3 regions of the Sporomusa termitida genome follow, and region 1 is predicted to be linked to each of the others. Evidence: riboswitches for the same ligand, from Rfam matches in the RefSeq annotation. Region 1 holds a riboswitch; each other region holds the start of a gene.
The links. Region 1 has a riboswitch for S-adenosylmethionine ahead of SPTER_RS04840 (ACT domain-containing protein). Riboswitches for the same ligand answer to the same signal wherever they lie in the genome.

Region 1 (7,237 bases):
CATATTTCTCCGCAAACTGCCGGGCTACTTTCTCCGGCAGCGAAGCGCCACCGGAAATTAAATATTTAACACCGGCAAAATCACCCGCTTCACCAATCCGGGTAAGGAGGTTATACATTGGCGGCACACCATAGGCAACCGTTACCTTGTACTCTTTAACGGCGGCAATGGTTTCTTTCGGCGCAAAAGCCTCCAGGATTGTAATGGCCGCACCACAGAGCAAAGCGTTAAGAACAGCACAGGTCCAGGCAAAACAGTGGTACATGGGCAGCACGCACAATACATTATCGTCAGCAGTAATCGGCAGCATCTCCCGGAACGCACTGGCATTGGCAATAAGGTTATTATGGGTCAAAACAGCACCTTTCGGACATCCTGTCGTGCCGGAGGTATAGATAACGGCACAGGGGCTGTCTGCATTAAGACTGCTGTCGTCAACCGGAGCAGCCGGTAGGTGTTCATAGGCCAGCCGCTGTTTTAATACCGGTATGACAAGCTGGGTAACAGTCTGCCGGTAGTTTTGCTGACTGAGTTCAGTGTCAACAGCCAGGTGTTCCATAGTAACCAGCTTTTTCATCTGTGCATCCTTAACAATAAAAGCAATTTCCCGGGCAGTCAGCTGAAAATTAAGCGGGACAACAACGGCACCAAGACTGACAATCGCCATATAACAATACACAAACTCCGGTGAATTGCGGGCGAACAGGCCAACATTTTCTCCTATACGGATACCGGCCGCATACAAATAATTACGGTATTTCTCTACCTGTTCCTGCAACCGGCCATAGGACACACTGTCTCTGCCGGTAAATACGGTATTGTCTTTTGCGCCCTGAAAAATAAGATTATGAACAAACAATATCTGCACCCCTTCGACGAATGATAAACCAAAAGCAGCAGCCTAACGGACTTAGCAGCTTATTCCACATAGACACCGCAGGCTGCTAGTGTCTCTCATTAACAATTCCACTAAGATAAGACTGGCTTGTGTCAAGCCTACCAGGCATGACATGGCCAGTCTTATCTGTTCAGCGCTTTAGCGCTTGAATAGGCCTCAGCCACGGCAAACAAAGCCACTTCACGTTACGGCTTGACAAATTCCATTATATCAAACTACCCCAGACAGCAACAGACCTAGTTTGCCTTAGCGGGGACAAAATTACGCAATGCCAACAAGGAAGCCTGCCCCGGGCAATGTTCAGGCTTCCTTGTTGTACCAGGTGTCATCATTTTTGCTGCCATCTTCCCCACTCTTCATTATCTGAAATTGTTTATTACAAATAACCAAGGCTAAAGAAGCTCCTGCTAAGGGAGCTTCTTTAGCCTTGGTTATCCAATCAGTTATTTTCATTTGCCAATATTTGCAATATCGTCATAAACTGCACGCGGTGTCACGTAAAGCTGGTCATGGCTGTTGCCGGCAAGCCGCACAGCTATGTTTTTTCCCCTGCCCGTAACAGGTGAACTGTCTGGCTAAGGCCTTGCAGGCGGCACTTATGTGCCTGGGGGCAATTAAACCTTCAATTAAGCCATAAGACTCGGCTAACCGCAACAACGGGACATTGGCCCGGGCCAATATTTCTGTCACCGTGATAATGGTACTCAGCAACGGCTGTTCGCACCGCCCCCGCACCGACAGCTTTACACAGTCAGTAATCATATCAGGCTGCACCGCAATTTTTGCAAGAGCCGCCGCTGCTAAATCTGCCAACCTGCTCTGTACAGTAAAACTAATCTGGCAGGGCTGAACTGAGACCATATCAACAGCTATGCCGGCTTTCGCCAGCGCGGAAAAAACCTCCGTGACCCCGGCCTGGCCAGGCTGGTTTGAGCAATTAATCCGCATAAAAACCGCAGACTTGTCATATGTAAAGCTAATGTCCCGGTCTTCACCGGCAATATCGCTTTCTAAGCCGTAACCGTGCCTGTGACAAGCCTGTTTAAGTGTATTAATCATAAAAAACCCCTTTCCGAGGAAAGGGGCAGCTGTTTACACACTTTCCTCCTATCTGCCAGGATAAGTCCTGTTGGAATTAGCACCACTGCAGAAGCTGCCGGTTGCCGGGCGTCATCGGGCCAGTCCCTCGACCACTCTAGATAAGAGCCCTATTAAATTCTAAACAATTTTACCATGAGAAAATAACAAATGTCAATACATCAGCCCAGCCAGCACCAGTTAATAAACAGCGCCGTACAGAGGACCAGCCCGGCAGCCTGCAGCCAGAGCAAGCCAAAAAACCATAAGGTTGGCAGTCTGGCTAAAAATAAATAAAGGGGAAATATTACAAGTACAAAACGGGCCATGCTGTACAACGGATAAACAGGTGAGGTGGAGAATAAAGGCAGTAAAAACCACAGCCACCCCGTAAGTACATACTTTCCGGGCAGCCTGTAGCCGGGCACGGCTGTCGCAAATACCAGGGCAATACCAGTCAGCGCGGTCAATACGGCATCAAGATAAAGGCCGGTCTCAACCAAGGGAACGCCTGCTTGTATTAAACCAAGATTGTTCCAGAAATTATCCCAGGGAAAACCAAACTGCCGCCCCCAGGCTTGCTGGGAATGGACAAAAGCCAGCGGATCACCGAATAGTCTGTTGTTATAGACACAAAAAGCCCCGAATGCCAATACCGGCAAAAATGCCGCCAGCATCGACGGTTTCCATTTACGGTCATCATAATAGTGCTTAATAAATTCGTATACTAAAACAACAGTCAGCAATACCCCCAGATTACGGGTCAGGGCCGCCAGCGCGGCAAATAAACCGGCCTGCCACCACTTGTCAGTCCGCAGGCAATATAAACAGGCCAGGGACCAAACAATAAACACCGGTTCAGTATAAACACTGTTTAAGAAAAACGAAGTTGGTAATGTGGCATAGGCCAACAGCGCCCGCTGGGTTTCTTTTGCCGAAAAATCCAGTAAAAATGTTTTGGCCATCACATAGTAGCTGAGCAATGTAAACAGGTTGCAGACAACAAAGCCGGCCGCCACATAACCTAAACCGCTGCCGGCCACGGCCTTGATCAGCAGGATTGTGACCGGAAAAAAAACAATACTTTGGATATTGTACCCAGTTTCGGCAATATATGTATACCAGTGAGCATCCCATTTAATAAATTTTTCAATGAACGGCAGCGTTTGCCCGGCACCGGGGTTAAGAAAGCCGGCTGCTTCCCGGCCGGGTAATAGGTCAGTGAGCAGCAGCGCGGCTAATACTAACAGGGTGTGAAAACCGTAGGCAAGGGCAACTATCCTTAAAGCAGCAGCGTTTCGGCCGCCAGGAAGGCCAGCCGCCTTGAAAAAAAAATGAGCCAGCATATTTCCGTGTGGCAAACGACCGGTACCTCCAGTGAAAATACAGAGTTTCTCCAGGTAATTTGTACGATTTTAAGGCTGGCTATGCACAGATGCGTTTAATACCTTTAGACAATAGCCCCCGCCGCTTTGCATCAGTCTGTTTAAACAGCCATAATCCTGGCCGATAAGAAAACTGTTGCCAATCGGGATTCCCAGAACAGAACAAAACAGCAGGCGGTTAATGCCGGCGTGCCCCACTATGAGAATATCCCCTTCACTGACTGCCAGGATGTCGGCAAAGGCGGCGACCACCCGGGCCTGGCCGTCACGGAAACTCTCCCCGCCCGGCACCCGGTAATCGGCAAGATTCTGCCCCCGTTTACGGTACTCTTCCGGATAGGCCTGCTGAATCTCTGTAAAAGTTTTGCCCTCCCACTCGCCCATAGCAATCTCCCGGATATCAGCCCTGACTGCCGGTTGTATATGAATATGCCGGGAGATGATCCCGGCCGTGTCCACTGACCGCAGCAAATCACTGCAGAAAATAGTGGTGATGTTTCTGCCGGCTAATGCCGTGCTTAACAGCCGGGCCTGCCGAATTCCCTCAGCCGATAAAGGAACATCAAGCTGGCCTATATACCGGCGGACCTGATCCGGGGCTGCAATTTCCCCATGACGGATTATATATATATTCCTGCCGCTCATAGCCTGCCATCGCTCCCTCTCCCGGCCACAGCCCTGCCAGCAACATGAATCACTCTTTTGCCAGGGGTTGTGGCATAACCGTCCCCGTATTTTTCCATCTTGATCAGGATCTCCAGCTGCCCCGCAGCTGCCGCTGTCCTGATGCTTGCTAGGTTACGCAAGGCCGCTGTCAGCAGTGCCGTTTCAGGTGCTATTCCCACCACCGCCGCAGTGATCACCAGCCTGGCCGCGGCGTCCCCGTAACTCATCGCAGCATGAAAATTAACGATGCCAGGCACTGTAAACAGCACTTCGTCCAGTTCAGCCAGCGTCAGCCACATATCAGTCCCCAGGGTTACCCTGCCTGCTGCCCTGCTTCGTATGCGTTCCAACCGCCGCAACCGGCTGCCGCACAGGCATTGACCGGGGATAAAACGCGAGATATCACCTGTCCGGTAGCGGATAAGCGGCATACCCTGCCGCGTCAGGGTAGTAAAGACAAGCTCGCCATATTCGCCGTCCGGCAGCGGTTGGTCCGAAACCGGGTCAATGATCTCGAAATACAGATCGTTTTCCCGCAGATGATAACCCCTGTGCCCGGCGCATTCGATCCCGCCTCCAAACCCCATCTCGGTCATGCCATAGTGCTCGTATACCTCGCATCGCCAAATTCGTTCCAATTCCCGGACAAGCGCCTGCGGGACATAATCAGTGCTTAACAATATATACTGCGGCGACCAGTCACCCTTACGGACCTGTTCCCAGTAGCGGGCCATCGCCAGCACTTGCACAGGGACCCCCACCAGGCAGGTCGCCTGCTCCCGGCACATGGCGGCAACAGCCGCCGCTAACTCTGTAACAAAGCCAAAAGCAACAGCACCAATACCACTGCGCCCTAACCCCTTGCCTAAAAGATCGCCAATACTGCCCGGGCGTTCGCCCGGCAGCAAGATCAGGACCCGGTCCCCCCGCTGCACAAAGGTTGCCATCGCATACCGGAAAAAATCTATCGTCAGCTCCTGGTCCGCAGCCGTAAAGTACAGACGTTTGGGGCTGCCCGTAGTACCTGAGGTATTCAGTGTCACCACCCGGCTGATCTCCCCCTGGGATACTCCCACCATCTGCAGGCCCTGTTCCCCCACATCAGCCGGTGTTGTTAAAGGATAACCGGCCAGCTGCTCCAGCTGCACGAGCGCCTGCGGTGCCACCGCTGCCCAGTGGCGCTGGTAAAAAGGACTGGCGGCCCGCGCCCGGGCAAGTGTTTCATTAAGCCGGGCCAGTTGCCAGCGCTTAAGCGACTCCCGGGTTGGACAACCGGCTGCTGTTTTTATTTTGTTTGTAATCCAGGCCTCTAACGGCGTTACCGGTATTTTTCCGGTCATGGTTTTCCCCTGTACAGAGACCGCCCCTGCCGGTCGGTCAGATTATAGGCACAAAAGGGAATCAACCTGTTATCGGCGCCGACCACATGGATAAAGCAGTGTTTCAGCCGCTCTAAATCCAGGGTCCAGGCATCCTGAAACGCCATGCCGGATACAGCTAACTTATAGGTATTGATGCGTTCCAGGAATTCATCCAGGCTGGTTAAATCACCAGCCAGCTGCGCCGAGGGGCTTTGTTCCGGCTTGCCGGTTTGCCTGTTTCCGGCTGCCGACCATTGCCTGGCAACAAACTGCCGGGCCTGCCTGGAGCCCTGGGTGGCCCGCGCCTGACAACAGCCGGTATTGCTTTTAGCCTGCGATAAAGGCTGCAAATTGCCATCAGCCAGCAACACAAAATTGCCATGAAAAGAGCAATAAGCATGTTCACCGCCGGGAGGGAAAAAATGCCTGGCTTTCATCTGTCCGGCTGTCTGCCGTTCAATCTCCCGGATAATCCGGGGAATGGTCAGCCGGTCAGCATCGCCGGGATTTTCCGGACAGCGGCCGAAATAGCTGACCGGCTGAAAATGGACCCCCCGCACTACCGGCATCTTACTGACAGCAAATTGCAGGATGTCCCCTATTTGCATGTCATTGACCCCCGGTACCAGGGTCGGCACAAGCACAACGCCGATATCATGGTCAGCGCAGGCCTCAATCACCCGCTTTTTTTCAGCAAGCAGCGGCCGGCCGCGCAATTTTGTATGCACGCCGTCATCCATGCCGTCAAACTGCAGAAACACACAATTTAAACCGGCCGCCTTCAACCGGGCGGTATAGCTGTCCTCTGCCGCCAGCCGCAGACCGTTGGTATTGATTTGAAAAAACTCAAACCCCAGTTTGCGGCCCAGGGTGATGATCGCCGGCAAATCATCCCTGACTGTCGGCTCGCCGCCTGACAGCTGGATATTATACGGACCCCCTTTGTCCATAAGCAGCCGGAACCAGCCCTCGATAACCGCCAGATCCGGCTCAGTGCCGCCGGCAGGTGAGGCTGAGGCAAAACAAACAGGACAATGCAGGTTGCACTTGCCGGTCACTTCCAGCAGCACACAACACGTTTGTTGACGGTGCTCCGGACATAAGCCGCAGTCAAACGGACAGCCGCGGCGGCCTGTGGTTGTATCGGCCTGTGGTATAGCCGGGGTCTGCACATTATTCCAGCTGAAATAGTCAGGGTCTCCCTCCCATACACATACCTGATATTCGCCATGCTCAGGACAGGACTTCCGGAGAAACACACTGTCCCCCCTGGCTACCCGCCTGGCCGGAATACGCTGTAAACACTCCGGACAGACACTCTCTGTTGCCGAAAGAACAATTTCCTGTTGCCTGTAAATTGCATTCATAGCTAGATTATCGCTCCCTTCCAGGATGCCGGTTGATCAGGTCGGTCAGGAAACTCTCAAACTGCTTTTTGCTGCCCTCCCAATCAACCTGAGGAAAACTAACTTTAATCACCGAATCGGCAATTACCCCTTTTACCAGTGTTCCATCACTAAGATTGGCCTGAAAAAAAGGCCGGGGAAAATTCCGGTGATATTTGACCGTACCGGCTGTGCTCAGGCCTGTTATCAGCACCTCATCGGTTTTAATTGCCAGCCGGTATTCATATATATTAGCCCCGCCAAAGCAGTTTTCCGCCTTCTTCCAGTCATACGGTTTCATGCAGCATCGTGCCTATGGCTTCCAGGCAATAATCAATTTCCTCTTCGGTGGTAAACCGCGACAAGCCGAACCGCACGGTTCCCGCCGGCGCCGTCCCCAGGCAGGAATGAATCCGGGGCGCACAATGCAGACCGGTGCGGCAAACAATACCAAAACTTTTATGG
Region 2 (7,237 bases), 320 kb from region 1:
CATGTTTTGCAAAAGGTCTAATAGTGGTGATAGTAAAACTCAAGCTTTAATAAGACGGGAAAGGTGGAAAAAACAGTATGGAACAACGGTCTTTCAGTCAAACAAAACAACTAGTCTATGCAGCATTGGGCATTGCTCTCGTATTTATTTGTACAGTATTTGTTAATGTTCGTCTTCCCATTGCTGCTAATGGCGGTTTAATTCATTTAGGGAATGTGCCTTTATTTATAATTGCCATTCTTTACGGGCGCCGGTTTGGCGCTTTGGCGGGAGGAATTGGCATGGCTCTTTTTGACGTGGTGGGCGGCTGGTTTCTGTGGGCGCCCTTTACCCTGATCATTGTCGGGTTCATGGGGTATACGGTCGGCGCTATTTGCGAAAAGAACCAGACTCTTAAGGCTTATGTCCTGGCTTTGGCAGCGGCTTGTATTATTAAGGTAGTTGGTTATTATGGTGCCGAAGGGATTATTTACGGCAATTGGCTCGCGCCGATGACATCGGTACCGGGTAATCTCGTTCAGATCGGCGTGGCGTCAGTAATTGTGCTGCCTGTCGTGCTCAAGTTGAGAAAGCATAGAGCCTTTTTATCCGGGCAGGAGGCGGCGGATAAAAAACATCGCCAACTGTCTTGCTAAAACGTACCGGATACTACTTGAAAATCTGCTCCAAAATATATAGCCTTGAGAAAGGAGCGATTTCACTGCCTGACATTCGTGTTCATCTCTACTTTAACGTTAACTGGGGCCAATAGGCAGGAAGCCCTTTACCGGTTGCGCCCCAATGCAATCCCGTGTGCGCAGCTTCGATTGCGCGAATGAAGCTGCAATCACGGGCTTTGTCAAGAGCGGTGGCGATATTGTCAAGATTTTTTAAATATCGGCGTTTTCTCTCGAAAGCCGTGTTTTCTTCTCCCTAGAGTGTGCAGGAATAAGATGAATAATAGCGAATACGGTAATAGAATATTTTTATAATTTAACTATAATTAATCTATTACAATCTGATAGGTGGTCTATGAAAGCTAAAATAGTTGCCGGCATTGATGCCGGTTCTTCGGCAATTAAGCTGACGTTGTATGATGGCAAAACCATGGCCAATAGCCTTTGTCCGGCCGGCTGGGCGCCGCAGGAGCAGGCCGCCGGTCTGCTGGCGGCGGCATTGGCCGGCAAAAGCCCGGCGCAGGCGGCTTATATTGTGGGGACAGGTTATGGCCGGCTCGGTCTGCCGTTTGTAACTAAGGCCATGACGGAAATAACCTGCCATGCCAGAGGGGCAGGTTATTTATTGCCGGCAGCCAGGACGGTCATTGATATCGGCGGCCAGGATGCCAAGGCCATCAGGGTGGATGAGGCCGGCAAGGTTGAGGATTTTGTGATGAATGATAAATGTGCGGCCGGCACCGGCCGGTTCCTGCAGGTTATGGCGCAGGCCCTGGGGCTTGCCATTGCTGACATCGGTGCGATTGAGGCCGATCCGGACGGCCCGGCATGTAGGATAAACTCGATGTGCACTGTCTTCGCCGAATCCGAGGTGATTGGCCTTGTCAACCGGGGCGTCCCCCGGGAGGCAATTATTGCCGCCTTGCATACTTCAATTGCCAATAGGGTGGCAGTTATGGCCGCCGCCATTCAGCCGCTGCCGCCGGTGGCGTTTACCGGCGGCGTGTCCCAGAACCAGGCTCTCCGGCGTCAGCTGGCGCTGCGGCTGGGGCTGTCTGTTATTACCACCGGGCAGGCAATATTTGCCGGTTCGATCGGGGCGGCACTGTATGCCTGGGAGGCTGCCGGTCAGCTTTAAAAACTTGTATAAATGGGGGAGCAGTTTATGGCAGATGCGTTTACGATGCTTAAGGATATTAAGGCAGCAGGCAAAAAGGTTGTCGGTTTTTACTGTGTCTATGCACCGCAGGAGCTTGTGCTGGCGGCCGGTGCCCTGGGGTTTTCCCTGTGCGCGACCAAAGAAGAGGGGATTCCCGACGGGGAGAAGTCACTGCCCCGTAATTTCTGTCCGCTGATTAAATCTTCCTATGGCCTGGCGGTGACGGATAAGTGTCCGTATTTTCTGTATGCCGACCTTATTATTGGCGAAACAACCTGTGACGGCAAGAAAAAAATGTTTGAGCTTATGAAAGGCTTTAAAGCGGTGCATGTCATGAAAATGCCGCAAAGTTATCTGGCTGACAGCGACAAGGCTTATTGGCTCCATGAGGTACAGGTATTAAAGGAACTGCTGGAGGCTGAGCTTGATACCCAAATTACTGATGAAAAACTGCAGGCCGCCATTCAGGTCCTGAACGAAGAACGGCGGCTGATGCAGCAACTGGCCGGCTATTTGAAAAATGACCCGGTCCCCATGACCGGTCAGGATTTCCTGAAGCTGCTCTGGGGCCGGAACTTTGTGACCGACCGGGCCGCGTTTGCCGAGCAAATCAAGGCGGTTATCAGTGATATCGAAGAGAGTGTCGCCAATGGGGAAGCGGCCAGGCCCCAAGGCGCCAAGCGGATTTTGGTTACCGGTGTGCCGACCGGGGTCGGCGCCGACAAGGTGATCAAGATTATTGAAGACTGCGGCGCCGCTGTCGTCTATATTGAAAACTGTTCAGGGATGAAGCAGTATGTTACGCTTGTGGATGAAACCAAGCCGCCGCTGACGGCTATTGCTGAGAAATATCTGGCGATTCCCTGTTCCTGTATGAGCCCGAATCCCACCCGGATGGAGCAGCTTGACCAACTGGTCGGGGAATATCGCGTTGACGGTGTTGTTGATATTACCTGGCAGGGCTGTCATACCTACAATGTTGAAAGCCGGGTGGTAAAAGAATTTTTAAAACAAAACGGCAATACCCCGTTTTTGCAGATCGAGACCGATTATTCCCAGGGCGATGTTGAGCAAATCACAACCAGGGTCCAGGCTTTTCTGGAGATGATGGGATAACTCACATACGCTGCCGGCAGCAGCCGGCAACAGGGCAGCCCGCGCAGGCGGGCTGTTTTTTGCAATGCCGTTTGGCATGCTCCACAATCAGGCCGTGAAACTCCCCGTACAGATACACATCCTGCGGCAGGTGCGCTTCCAGCTGCAGCCGCAAGCCGTCATAAGTGGCCGGGAGGTCATAACCAAGCCGGTGCAATAGGCGTTTTGTATAGGTATCTACCACAAAAAAAGGTTTGTTCAGGGCATACAACAGGATGGAATCAGCGGTTTCCCGGCCGATGCCTTTTACGGCCAGCAGTTCAGCCCGGAGTGCTTCGCCGTCACCGGCGGCCGCTATTTTTATATTATACTCATACTTTTCATACCACTGGGTCAGAGCTTTTAGTTTCAGCGCCTTTTGGTTATAATAGCCGCTGGAGCGGATGAGCTGGGCCAGTTCTTCGGTCTGTACCCCGGCAATAAAGGCTGGCGATAACCGGTCGCCTAAATTGGTCAAGGCCTTTTCCACATTGGTCCAGGTGGTATTTTGCGTCAGAATGGCACCTGCCATCATTTCAAAGGGTGTCTCGGCCGGCCACCAGTTTCGCTGACCATAGGCAGTCAGCAGGGTATTGTATAGCTCATATAATCCACGCATACTATTGCTCCTTACCATTATGCCGGGCGGCGTAGTCGGGAGGACAAAATCCCTGTATCTATTATAATCGGTTTTATGGTTAAATGCCTCCTTAAATTGTAAAAAAAGCAAAGGATATACTTGACAAATGTTCTCAGCTTAGCTATCATTTATACATTACAACCCGCTAATTTCATATTAACTCTTATCCAGAGAGGTCGAGGGACTGGCCCGATGACACCCGGCAACCGGCGTATTTACGCAGAGGTGCTAATTCCAGCAGGAATCAGTAGATATTCCTGGGAGATGAGAGGGATTAGGTATATATTAATATGCCCCCTCTAGCGAGGGGGTTTTCAATTTTTATTACCTAGTGCCTTGACAAAGTCAAATGTTAGGTTATACAACGCATCTTTTCCCGCACTGCTTCGTTGTCGTCGCCTTACAGATTGCCGATCTGCGCGGTTCCTCCGCCTTACATTGCGAAAAAATCTACGTTGTCTAAAACTAACATCTAACTGTGCCAAGGCACTAGTACCTTGACAAAGTCAAATGTTAGGTTATACAACGCATCTTTTCCCGCACTGCTTCGTTGTCGTCACCTTACAGATTGCCGATCTGCGCGGTTCCTCCGCCTTGCATTGCGAAAAAATCTACGTTGTCTAAACCTAACATCTAACTGTGCCAAGGTACTGGTTAAATCATTACAAAGGGGGCTAAGTTCATGGTTGTTACCTTTTTTCCCGGTTTTAGATGGCGGTCACAGCTCAAGCTGGCCCAAATTGCCAGCCCGGAAGATCCTTTTACCCTGGAGCAGGGCGGTTGTTTAACCGAGATAACGGTGGCGTATGAAACCTATGGTACACTGTCTGCGGCCGGTGACAATGTCATCCTGGTGGCGCATGCGCTGACCGGTGACAGCCACCCGGCGGCCCACGGGCCCTATGATGAGCAAGGCTGGTGGGAACCGTTAATCGGTCCCGGGCGGACGCTTGACACCGACCGGTTTTATGTTATTTGCGCCAATGTGCTCGGCGGCTGCCAGGGGACAACAGGTCCCGCTTCGCCTGATCCGGCTACCGGCCGGGCCTATGGCATGGGTTTTCCGGAGATAACCGTTAAAGATATGGTAAAGGTCCAGAAACGGCTGTTGGAAGTGCTGCGGATTCAGCACCTGGCGCTGGTCATTGGCGGTTCGATGGGCGGGATGCAGGCGCTGGAATGGGCGGTAAGCTATCCGGGTTTTATTGATGCCGTTGTTGTGATTGCCGCCCCAGGCTATGCAGCCCCTCAGGCCATTGCCTACAATCGGGTGGGCCGCCAGGCGGTTATGCTTGATCCCGCCTGGCAAAACGGTAATTATTATGGCGGGCCTGGCCCGGAGAAAGGCCTGGCGGCGGCCCGGGCCCTGGGCATGATTACCTATCAGAGCGAGTTGTCTATGGCCTATAAGTTTGGCCGGCGCACACGGAGCGGACAGTTTGAAGTGGAAAACTATTTAGACTACCAGGGCGCGAATATCGTTAAACGCTTTGATGCCAATTCCTATCTCTATCTGTTGCGGGCCCTGGATCTTTTCGATATAAGCGCCGGTTACGCAACGTATGAGGATGCTTTGGCCCGCATCGATGCCCGGATGCTGATTGTCGGGGTCAGTTCCGATATCCTGTACCCGCCGCATCAGCAGGAAGAATTGGCGGCAACCTTGCGCCGGGTGGGCATCCGGGCCGAATTGGCGGTGATTAACAGCCCGCACGGTCATGACGGATTTCTGATCGATTTTCAATTGCTCAGGCCAATCCTTACCCGCTTTATTGATGCCGCCCTGCCGGCGCCGGTTACTGTGCCGATCAGGCAATGGTTCCGGTTCCGGGCGTCCAGCCTGGCCTATCTCGGCGCCCGCCTGATGCCGGCGGTAGAGCTCCGGGAGGTGTGAGCGTAACCCTTTCTCCCTTGTATAACTACAGGTAATTATGCCTATGCATAATAGATATTTTACTTAAGTGGCCGATACCTTTACAATCAATGTAAGCGCCAGTCATTTAGGTAAAGGGGAGAAACATATGCAAGCGTTACTAACATGGCTATTCGGCTATAAACTGCCGTCCAATGATAAGGGGTTAACAAAACCGGGTGTGCTTGTTGATAAACGGGAAAAAATTGTACCCATTCCTGTTACGCAGGACATAACCAGGACCAAGGAATTTTGGGACCGGGCTGTACCCTCGTAACCACAAAATACTCTTGACAGTTATTGGTAAGGCCAGCCATAGTATAAGGTATATAGTTCTTTTTTGAACTATGTACCTTATTTTTTGATGGAGGAGCATATTTTTTTGTGGACATTCTGCATTTAACATATTTTATTGAAGTAGCAAAGCAGGGGAGTTTTACCAGAGCAGCCCAGGCACTTCATGTTTCGCAGCCGTCTATCAGCAAGATGGTGCGCAATCTGGAGAATGAACTCGGGGTTATCCTGATCGACAGGTCAGGCCGGAAAACTAAACTGACTGATGCCGGCCAGGCGCTTTATGAACACGGGATTAACATCATCGCTTCGCTCAACAATGCCGCTGCCGACCTGGATGCGTTGATCGGCTGCCGCAAAGGGCAGATTCGTATTGGGATTCCGCCAATGGTTGAGACGAGCTTTTTTGCGATTGCTATTGGCGAATTTAAGAAAAAATATCCTGATATTCTGATTGATTTAATCGAGGTTGGTTCGAAAGCGATTGAAAAGATGGTGGAAGAAGGTCAGCTGGAAATCGGGGTCGTAGTGTTGCCCGTTAAAAATAAAGCAAACTTTTCGCTGTTTGCTTTTGTTAAAGATCCGATCCAGCTCATTGTTCACCCGGAGCACCGGCTGGCGGCCCGGGATATTGCCCATATTACGGACTTAGCCGATGAGTCGGTGGTTATGTATCGTAAGGACTTTGCCCTGCATGACCATATTATCGAAAAGTGCCGGGAATATGGTTTTATGCCCAGGGTATTGTGCGAAAGCTCGCAGTGGGATTTTATGGTGGAAATTGTGGCCGCTAAGCTGGGGGTGGCCCTGTTGCCCAAAATGGTATGTGCCAAACTGGCGGGTGGTGTTGTGAAAGCCTTGCCCCTGGCGGAGGAAATCAGGCCCTGGCATTTGGCTGTAATCTGGAAAAAAGATACCTATTTGTCCTATGCCGCCCGGGAATGGCTGAATTATACCGCCTGTTTATTTGGTGTTGACGTAAGACTGAAATGAAGCCGGACTCCAGGCCGGCGCAGAAGCGGCCTGCTGAACAAAAAAAAAGCCTTAGACACCTGGTCTTTAGGCTCATGACGTGGGCATATTTAATGCCTGTATATAGTTTACACTTTACAGAACTATAAGTAAAATACATAAAACGAATAGCTTTTATTACCTAAAGTTATATATGCCGTACTGCTGCTGGCTGTGGGGGTCTGGACGATGGTGCGGGTGCGGGACTAAGAGCAGGCAAGGAAACAACAATAAAACAGGCAGGGTGGCTAGCCACCCTGACTGTTTGCTATCCTATAGGGTCATGACTACTTTTCCGAGCACATGACTGACCGGAACGGGTCCGATATAGCGGCTGTCGCTGGAGTTGTTGCGATTATCGCCTAACACGTACACCTGGTTGGACGGGATAATGACCTTTTTCGGAGCGGCTACCCGCATAGTTTCCTTGA
Region 3 (7,237 bases), 410 kb from region 1:
ACACAGTGGCATTAATCGACAACCCAACTATAGCAATCAACGTATAGGACAGATCCTTGGCTGACAGGGGCAGCCCCAAGGTTTTTGCAAACGAATCAATGCTTAAACTAACTGCCAGATAAAGGATGGTTAGTTGGAGAACCAGGGGTACACCCCGCAGGAATATTACAAATACAGTAAATATTTTATCCAGGGGATGGACTTTAAATAACCTGGTTAAAGCAATTCCTGTGCCAAGTAATAGGCCAATGATTAGCGGTACAACTGACAGTAACAGCACAACAGGAATATATTTTATGGCTATCCCAATCTCAAAAAGCAAGAATGAACTATCAAACTGAAACCCCACGCTCTCACCTGCCCACTACAGCAATTTTGTTATTTATTGCACCTTTGGCACTGGGAATTGTATTGTTGATCCCGATTCTTCTCTCCAGCCATTTAAAAAACCGTTCCAGGGCAAAACTCAATACAAAGAAAATGACAGCCGCAGCGGTATAGGCTTCCAGCGAGCGATGCGTACTGCTGCTGATGGCCTGAATGATGCCGATCACATCAATTACCCCCAGCGTATAGGCCAAAGAGGTATCTTTAAGCAGCGACACCACCGTATTGCCCAGGGCAGGAATGGCAATCTGGATGGCCTGGGGGGCGACAATGCGATGAAAAGCCTGCCAACGGGTCATCCCCACGGAGAGGGCGGCTTCCATTTGTCCCTTCTCCACCCCGGCCACGGCAGACCTGACAATCTCTGATAAAAAAGCGGCCGAGTTCATAATATAGGTAATCATGACAAATATCAGGGTATCCCAGCGGTTGATATTGGCGCCAAACGCCCCGGCAACCAAGGGTGCGCCAATATAGACAATAAACAGCAGCACCAGGATGGGAATCCCTCTGATAAAAGAAACATAGGCGGTAGCCAGTTGGGACAATACTGGTATTTTATACAACCGGGTAATCGCTATGCCTGTTCCCAGGATCATGCCAAAGAATAACGCCACCACAACAATTGCGACCGTGATATGCAGCCGGGATAATAATTGAGGAAAACTATCGAGAAATAAACTAAAGAGAAATATATTTTCCATCCTGGTTTAGCCCTTCCTTATTTTTTGGGAATATAGTCTCCTCCCAGCCATTGCTGCGACAGTTTCACGAGTGTGCCATCCTCTTTCATGGTTTTTAGAACAGCATCAATATCCTTTTTTAGCTGCGCCCCGGTGGAATCATCCTTGCGATAGAGATAATAGGAGTTAGAAAAGCTGATCGGTTCACCTACAGTTTTAATTTTGGCTTTATAGGTAGCACGGTAATCATCAACATTGCGCTGGATATTAACAAACGCATCGGTCTTGCCTGAGTCCAGGTTCTGCAGGGTTATCGTCGTATCTGATGCGGCAAATACCAAATTCAATTTATTGCCATGTTCCTTGTTCCATTTATCAACAACATAGGTTTTATTGGTCGAAGCCTTGCCTACTTCAATGGTGCCGTTAATCTTCGCCAGATCGTCCAGCGTCTTTATATCATTTCTGTCTTCTTTGACCACCAGTTTCAGGTCATAGATAGTCACACCCTCATCGCCAAACAGAAACTTGTTTTTTCGTTCCGGATTCACTTCAAACTGATGGGCGGCCAGATCTATTTTGCCTGTTTCCAGACTGACCAGGATGGCATTAAAATCAAATGTTTTAAACTCGAATTCATACTGGGGCAGCTTTTCATTAATTTTTTTGAGAACCTCAATCTCAAAGCCGGTGAGATTGCCTTTTTCATCTAAGAAGCAGTACGGTTTATAGGCATTACCGGTACCGATGACAATTTTCTTTTTGGCGGCCGTTGCCGGTGCTGCGGACTGGCAGCCGGCCAGCAACAGGGACAGCAGTGTAACCATAGCCAGGGCCAGAGCAATAAATTTCGCTTTTTTCATAATAAACCCCCCCGTTTTTTATTCACTCATTTTTCTTGTTGCAGCAGCCGCTTGTGATAAGAATGTGCGGTATACAAAGCAGCCACCGGATTATGGCCAGTCACCCGGTCTTTAACTACCAGGGTGGTGACCAGGGCGTCCGAGTATTTGGTAAATAAAGAATCATGCCCCACACACAGGCCGACAACAACGTTTAAATCGGTTTTTTGATAGTTGAGGATGCGGGCCTGTAAAATCGGATTACACATTGCTTCGTGATTTCCCGGCCTGAGCTTATGCTCTTCCAGCACGCCAATATCGGCTTTATCAACAGACCCGACCTTGCAGATGGCGCTATAATAGTCTAAGCCTTTGGCCGCTAGGATGCCGGCAAATATTTTGGCTTCTTCAATCAAACCGGCGCAGGTGGCAATACCAATTTTTTTGGCTCCGATCCGGTTGGCAAACTCGATAATTTCTTCTACCCTTGTCTTTTTGCCATAAAACAGCCCTTCTACCTGGGCCGACGCCCGGGCAACAACAGCGTCCTGATGGTCTCCTTGCAGATATTTTTTGATTTCTTCAATATCCCCGGCAATCGAGTTCCCGTCATTATCTTTCGTGGTTAGACAAAATCCCGGAAACTGCTGACTCCGGGTTCTACAATTGTAAACACTGCAATCGGTGCAGCTCAAATGTTGGGCGTTTTTTTTGGTGCTCATGCTAAAATTCCTCCACTATTCATTGTCTGTGTGAAACTAAAAAGAGGCCGAAGATGTTCTGCACATCCTCGGCCTTCAGTTTTCTGATCAACCAAGTATTTTTCAACTATAAAATTTTATTACAGCATGATTACTTACCACCAGTACCGCTGATAGCACCACCTGGCAAGAGGTTGGCACAATTTCGGCAAACCATACGGGCCGAGCCGGGTGCTGCCATCCATCCCCCTCCCTGCGGCGATTGTAGAAAGGCTGTAACGGAAATAAAAAGCCAAGGTTCGCCTATCGAACCTTGGCCTTCAGTATATTTCTGATCAGCACATAACGCTTGTAATGGGCTCAGGTAACTGAGTACCATATTTGTAAATCATGATAGCATATTACTCTATAGGTGTCAACGCTTAAATTCCTTCACCATGGAGTCCGGTAAATTTACCTACCCGGTATTTTTCGGTCCGCTCCACCTGAATAATTTGTCCTGACTGAATCTGGATGGCAACCTTCCCGTACTCCATGCCACTGACAGACTGTAAAATCCGCGTCCGCAGAGCAGCGCCATCTGCTGCCTTTACTGCAGTTTTGCCGCTGGCTTTTGGCTGATGCTCACAAATCCGGATTTTCTCCAGTTTTTCAATTTGAATTACCTTTGAATCCTGGACTACTAAAGTAAGCGAGCCAAAGCTAATATCTCGCACCGCATGTTCAATAAGCGCAAGACCGGCATCAGAGAAATGCTTGCCTGTACTCATAGGACCCTGTTTAGTCATTGATATTTCCTCCATTTGGCTCTACTAGTGCTAGGCATGTTTTTGCCGGAATCCATACGTCCCAGACACTTGCCGGCCAATACCCTGAATTTTGCCGGTGATACACCCCCGGCAATGGGCTGGCGTATCATTTATACATATTTTCCCCGGATATAACAGATACATCTGTCGGTACTCACCCTCGGTAACATTGGGCATAACCACATTAGCACCACGCTGCAGTGCCAGCACGCGCCCCTGAGGATGGAGTGATTCCATGGCCGTTGTCGCCGGAATATTAATATCAGGCAGCAACAGACGGGTCATGGCCATGACTTTGGTGCTCAGGTCGAACGTACCGCCGGCTTCAGCGGCCAGCGGTGTATCCGGGTTAGGAATAAACGGCCCTACCCCGATCATATCAGCATCCATCTTTTTAAAGAAAAGAATATCGTCAGCCAAGGACTCTATTGTCTGGCCTGGAATACCAACCAAACAGCCGGTCCCCAGCTCAAAGCCCAGTTCTTTTATATCCTGCAGACACCGTACCCGGTTATCCCAGCTCATTCCCGGGTCCAATTTCTCGTACAGTTCTTTGTCTGTAGTCTCAATGCGGAGCAGATACCGGTCGGCCCCGGCTTCCCGGTAAGCCTGGTACACTTCCCGGGGCTTTTCACCCACACTAACCGTTATTGCCAAACCAAGCTGCTTAATTTTCTTAATGATGGTAACCATCGTATCAACATCAAACCATTCGTCTTCGCCGGACTGCAATACCACGGTGCGGTAGCCGTATGATGTTGCCTTGCCGGCAAAATCAATAATTGTATCGATATCCAGCCGGTACCGGTCTACCTTTTTATTATCACGCCTCAGACCACAATACAGGCAGTTTTGTTTGCAGATGTTAGAGAATTCGATGAGACCACGCAGATGAACCTCATCCCCTACATATTCCCGGCGCACCCGGTCGGCAGCAGCGAAGAATTCTGCTGCATATTGATTATCGGTTAACAGTGCAACAATTTCGCACTTTGTAAGTTCATGGGTTATTTCGGCTTTTTTAATTAGTGTCTGGATATCGCACACATCCGTCATATGCTCAGTCCTCCCCTATATTCCCCAAAACAGATGTACCCTTTTGCAATTATGATATCTGGTTTTTGGACTGACGTCAACAAAAAGAACATCGCCCAAGTAACAAATGTCTATTGACAAATGATAATAACTATGACAAAATAATAACCAATAATTCAATATAAACTTATCAAGAGTGGTCGAGGGACTGGCCCTATGACACCCGGCAACCGGCGTTTATGCAAGGTGCTAAATCCAGCGGAGCAATCCGGAAGATGAGTTATCTGCGCATATAGGCGGCTCTTCTTGCGGAAGAGCTGTTTTTTCTTGCCCCCATCAAAATGTATAAAAATGCAAAGCTATAATCTAAGGGATAAGAAAAATTTATGCCCTAAAGGGCACAGGTGGATTCTGCCGGCGTCCTACAAGACTTGTCACAAGCCAAGTTTTTCTAAATCATTATTAAAACAGGAGATGATCACTATGAAATTTGCTACTAAAGTTGTTCAGGCCGGACTGGTTAGTGACAAAACTACCGGTGCTATCAGTACACCGATCTATCAGACAGCCACCTTCCGCCACCCCGAGCTTGGCCGCAGTACCGGCTTCGACTATTCGCGCACGCAGAATCCAACCCGTAAAGCAGTCGAAGAGGCAGTGGCAACCCTGGAAGAAGGCCATGCCGGCTTTGCCTTTGGCTCAGGTATGGCAGCCATTACATCGATACTTATGCTGTACCGGCCCGGTGATCATGTTATTATAACCGAAGACTGTTACGGCGGTACCTACCGCATTCTGGACAAATTATTTAATCAGTTTGGCCTCACTGCCACTTTTGTGGATACCGGCGATCTCGACCAGGTACAGCAGGCGCTGCAGCCGGCAACCAAAGCCATCCTGTTGGAAACGCCGACAAATCCGCTGATGAAAATCGCCGATATAAAAGCCATCGTTGCTCTCGCCCGGAACAGCAGCGAGAATCCCATCCATGTTATTGTTGACAACACTTTTTTATCCCCCTATCTCCAACGGCCGTTAACCCTTGGCGCCGACATCGTCGTGCACAGTGGTTCCAAATATTTATCAGGCCATAATGATGTTATCTGTGGCCTGGTCGTAGCCAAAGACGCTGCACTCTGTGAAAAAATTGGCTTTATCCAAAATGCTGCCGGCGCTATCCTCGGACCGCAGGACAGCTGGCTGCTGCTGCGCGGCTTAAAAACCCTGGCCATTCGCTTACGTCAGCATGAAGAAAATGCTTTGATTGTCGCCCAATGGCTGGCCGCTCACCCCAGTGTTACCAAGGTGTATTATCCGGGGCTGCCCGATCATCCCGGTAAAGATATACAAGATGCGCAGGCTACCGGTTATGGCGGCATGCTCTCTTTTGTCGTGGACCATCCGCGCTTGCCGGCGCAGGTGCTGCGTAAAGTAAAAGTCCTCCAGTTTGCCGAGAGTTTAGGCGGTGTTGAATCCCTGATTACCTTTCCGGCTGTCCAAACCCATGCCGATATCCCGGCAGACATCCGGCAGCGGTTAGGCATCAGCGACTGTCTGCTGCGACTGTCGGTAGGCATTGAAGATGTTGAGGACATCATTGCCGATTTGGCTCAGGCCCTGGATTAACAGCGGTAATTTGAAAATAGAGCCAGAGACCAGTCTCTGACTCTATTTTTCTTATATTATGTTTGCACGCCGCCAGCGGTTTAATACCTCAAAAATTGGCTACAACCGCCGCCCGATAATATTGATAACCGCGGTCATCACCAGCAGCAGCCTCTTTGTCAGTCAGCTTCTGATAGGCCACATAGGCTCTCAGGTTTTTACTAAATCCGTAATTATAAGCAACGTTTAAGCCTTTTAAATTTCTCACATCAGAAAATGCCTCAGTAATCCCTGCTCCAGCCTTGCTTTGCAGGCTATAGGAGGTTAGTCTGCTGATCGAGTTTTTATCAACATGGTAGTATTTTACAACTATATTGTTCTGGCCTTTGGCCACAATCTCCTGATTGCCGATTGTGGCGATAGCTGTCCAGGCCGTCTTATCTGAATCGGCTTGCTGGTTATAAACATACTCGCCGCCCAGCGAAAAACCGTCATCAAAGCGATATTTAGCATTGCCGTGCAGGTATTCCGCCAGGGTTGTATGTACATTCCCCCGGTCTTTAAGGGTGGCGTACCCGGTGCCATAATTTAGTTTGCCCTGTTTGGCGGCAGCCTCCAATGAGGCGACATCAATCGTGGTGCCGGCTGACCCGTTCTTTTGCTGGCGGCCCCAGTTGCCGACAAGCTTAACTGCCCCGACCGCAGTTGCGAATTTTATACCGTCAAAGCTGATACCGCCGCTGTCCACAATGAAACCGGTTGTCCCCAGCTTCAGTTCCTGGGCGCCAACCGTAGTTTGCACGGCGCCAATAGTACTAGTCAGAAAAATCCGGTCAAGCGTAACGTTATTTTTATTATCATCGGCGGCTGCGTTTGAGCCAAAGCTGGTAAAAGTTCCGCTGGAATACTTATATTTCGTACCTGATTTCGTCGTGCCTGATGCCAATCGCAGACCAAGACTGGTGTTAGCATCGACTTTAGCTACACCATTCAGTCTGACGCGGTAGGCTCCACCGACACTGGAAGGTACTGTGCCGTTATTGTCCTGTGAGGTATAACGGACTTCGGCAATGCCGCTAAACTTAAGATTAGGCTGATTTTTCTCCAGCTTGTTCAAACGGACACCGATATTGTTTAGCTCGGCAGCAAATTCTGCCGAAAGTTTATTCAATAAC

Region 2: another riboswitch for S-adenosylmethionine. It lies ahead of metX (homoserine O-acetyltransferase MetX); the one in region 1 lies ahead of SPTER_RS04840 (ACT domain-containing protein).
Region 3: another riboswitch for S-adenosylmethionine. It lies ahead of SPTER_RS02905 (trans-sulfuration enzyme family protein); the one in region 1 lies ahead of SPTER_RS04840 (ACT domain-containing protein).

Annotation. Positions count from the first base shown of each region.
Region 1 is NZ_CP036259.1:1,074,723-1,081,959, reverse strand. Features, by position in the region: gene SPTER_RS04845 (class I adenylate-forming enzyme family protein) at 1-859, opposite strand, end outside; gene SPTER_RS24555 (hypothetical protein) at 1,199-1,351, opposite strand; gene SPTER_RS04840 (ACT domain-containing protein) at 1,406-1,957, opposite strand; SAM riboswitch class I at 2,003-2,104, opposite strand; gene SPTER_RS04835 (mannosyltransferase family protein) at 2,158-3,336, opposite strand; gene SPTER_RS04830 (histidine phosphatase family protein) at 3,391-4,005, opposite strand; gene SPTER_RS04825 (DVU_1553 family AMP-dependent CoA ligase) at 4,002-5,366, opposite strand; gene trsS (radical SAM (seleno)protein TrsS) at 5,363-6,754, opposite strand; gene SPTER_RS04815 (hypothetical protein) at 6,762-7,073, opposite strand; gene SPTER_RS04810 (aminotransferase class V-fold PLP-dependent enzyme) at 7,060-7,237, opposite strand, start outside.
Region 2 is NZ_CP036259.1:756,102-763,338, forward strand. Features, by position in the region: gene SPTER_RS03355 (ECF transporter S component) at 78-635, shown strand; gene SPTER_RS03360 (acyl-CoA dehydratase activase) at 1,012-1,794, shown strand; gene SPTER_RS03365 (double-cubane-cluster-containing anaerobic reductase) at 1,822-2,931, shown strand; gene SPTER_RS03370 (endonuclease III domain-containing protein) at 2,933-3,568, opposite strand; SAM riboswitch class I at 3,750-3,860, shown strand; gene metX (homoserine O-acetyltransferase MetX) at 4,272-5,483, shown strand; gene SPTER_RS24525 (hypothetical protein) at 5,611-5,778, shown strand; gene SPTER_RS03380 (LysR family transcriptional regulator) at 5,886-6,788, shown strand; gene lepB (signal peptidase I) at 7,080-7,237, opposite strand, start outside.
Region 3 is NZ_CP036259.1:662,005-669,241, reverse strand. Features, by position in the region: gene SPTER_RS02940 (amino acid ABC transporter permease) at 1-349, opposite strand, end outside; gene SPTER_RS02935 (amino acid ABC transporter permease) at 354-1,091, opposite strand; gene SPTER_RS02930 (transporter substrate-binding domain-containing protein) at 1,109-1,933, opposite strand; gene SPTER_RS02925 (DUF1847 domain-containing protein) at 1,960-2,634, opposite strand; gene SPTER_RS24995 (YezD family protein) at 3,036-3,401, opposite strand; gene hydE ([FeFe] hydrogenase H-cluster radical SAM maturase HydE) at 3,432-4,478, opposite strand; SAM riboswitch class I at 4,642-4,739, shown strand; gene SPTER_RS02905 (trans-sulfuration enzyme family protein) at 4,941-6,083, shown strand; gene SPTER_RS02900 (S-layer homology domain-containing protein) at 6,172-7,237, opposite strand, start outside.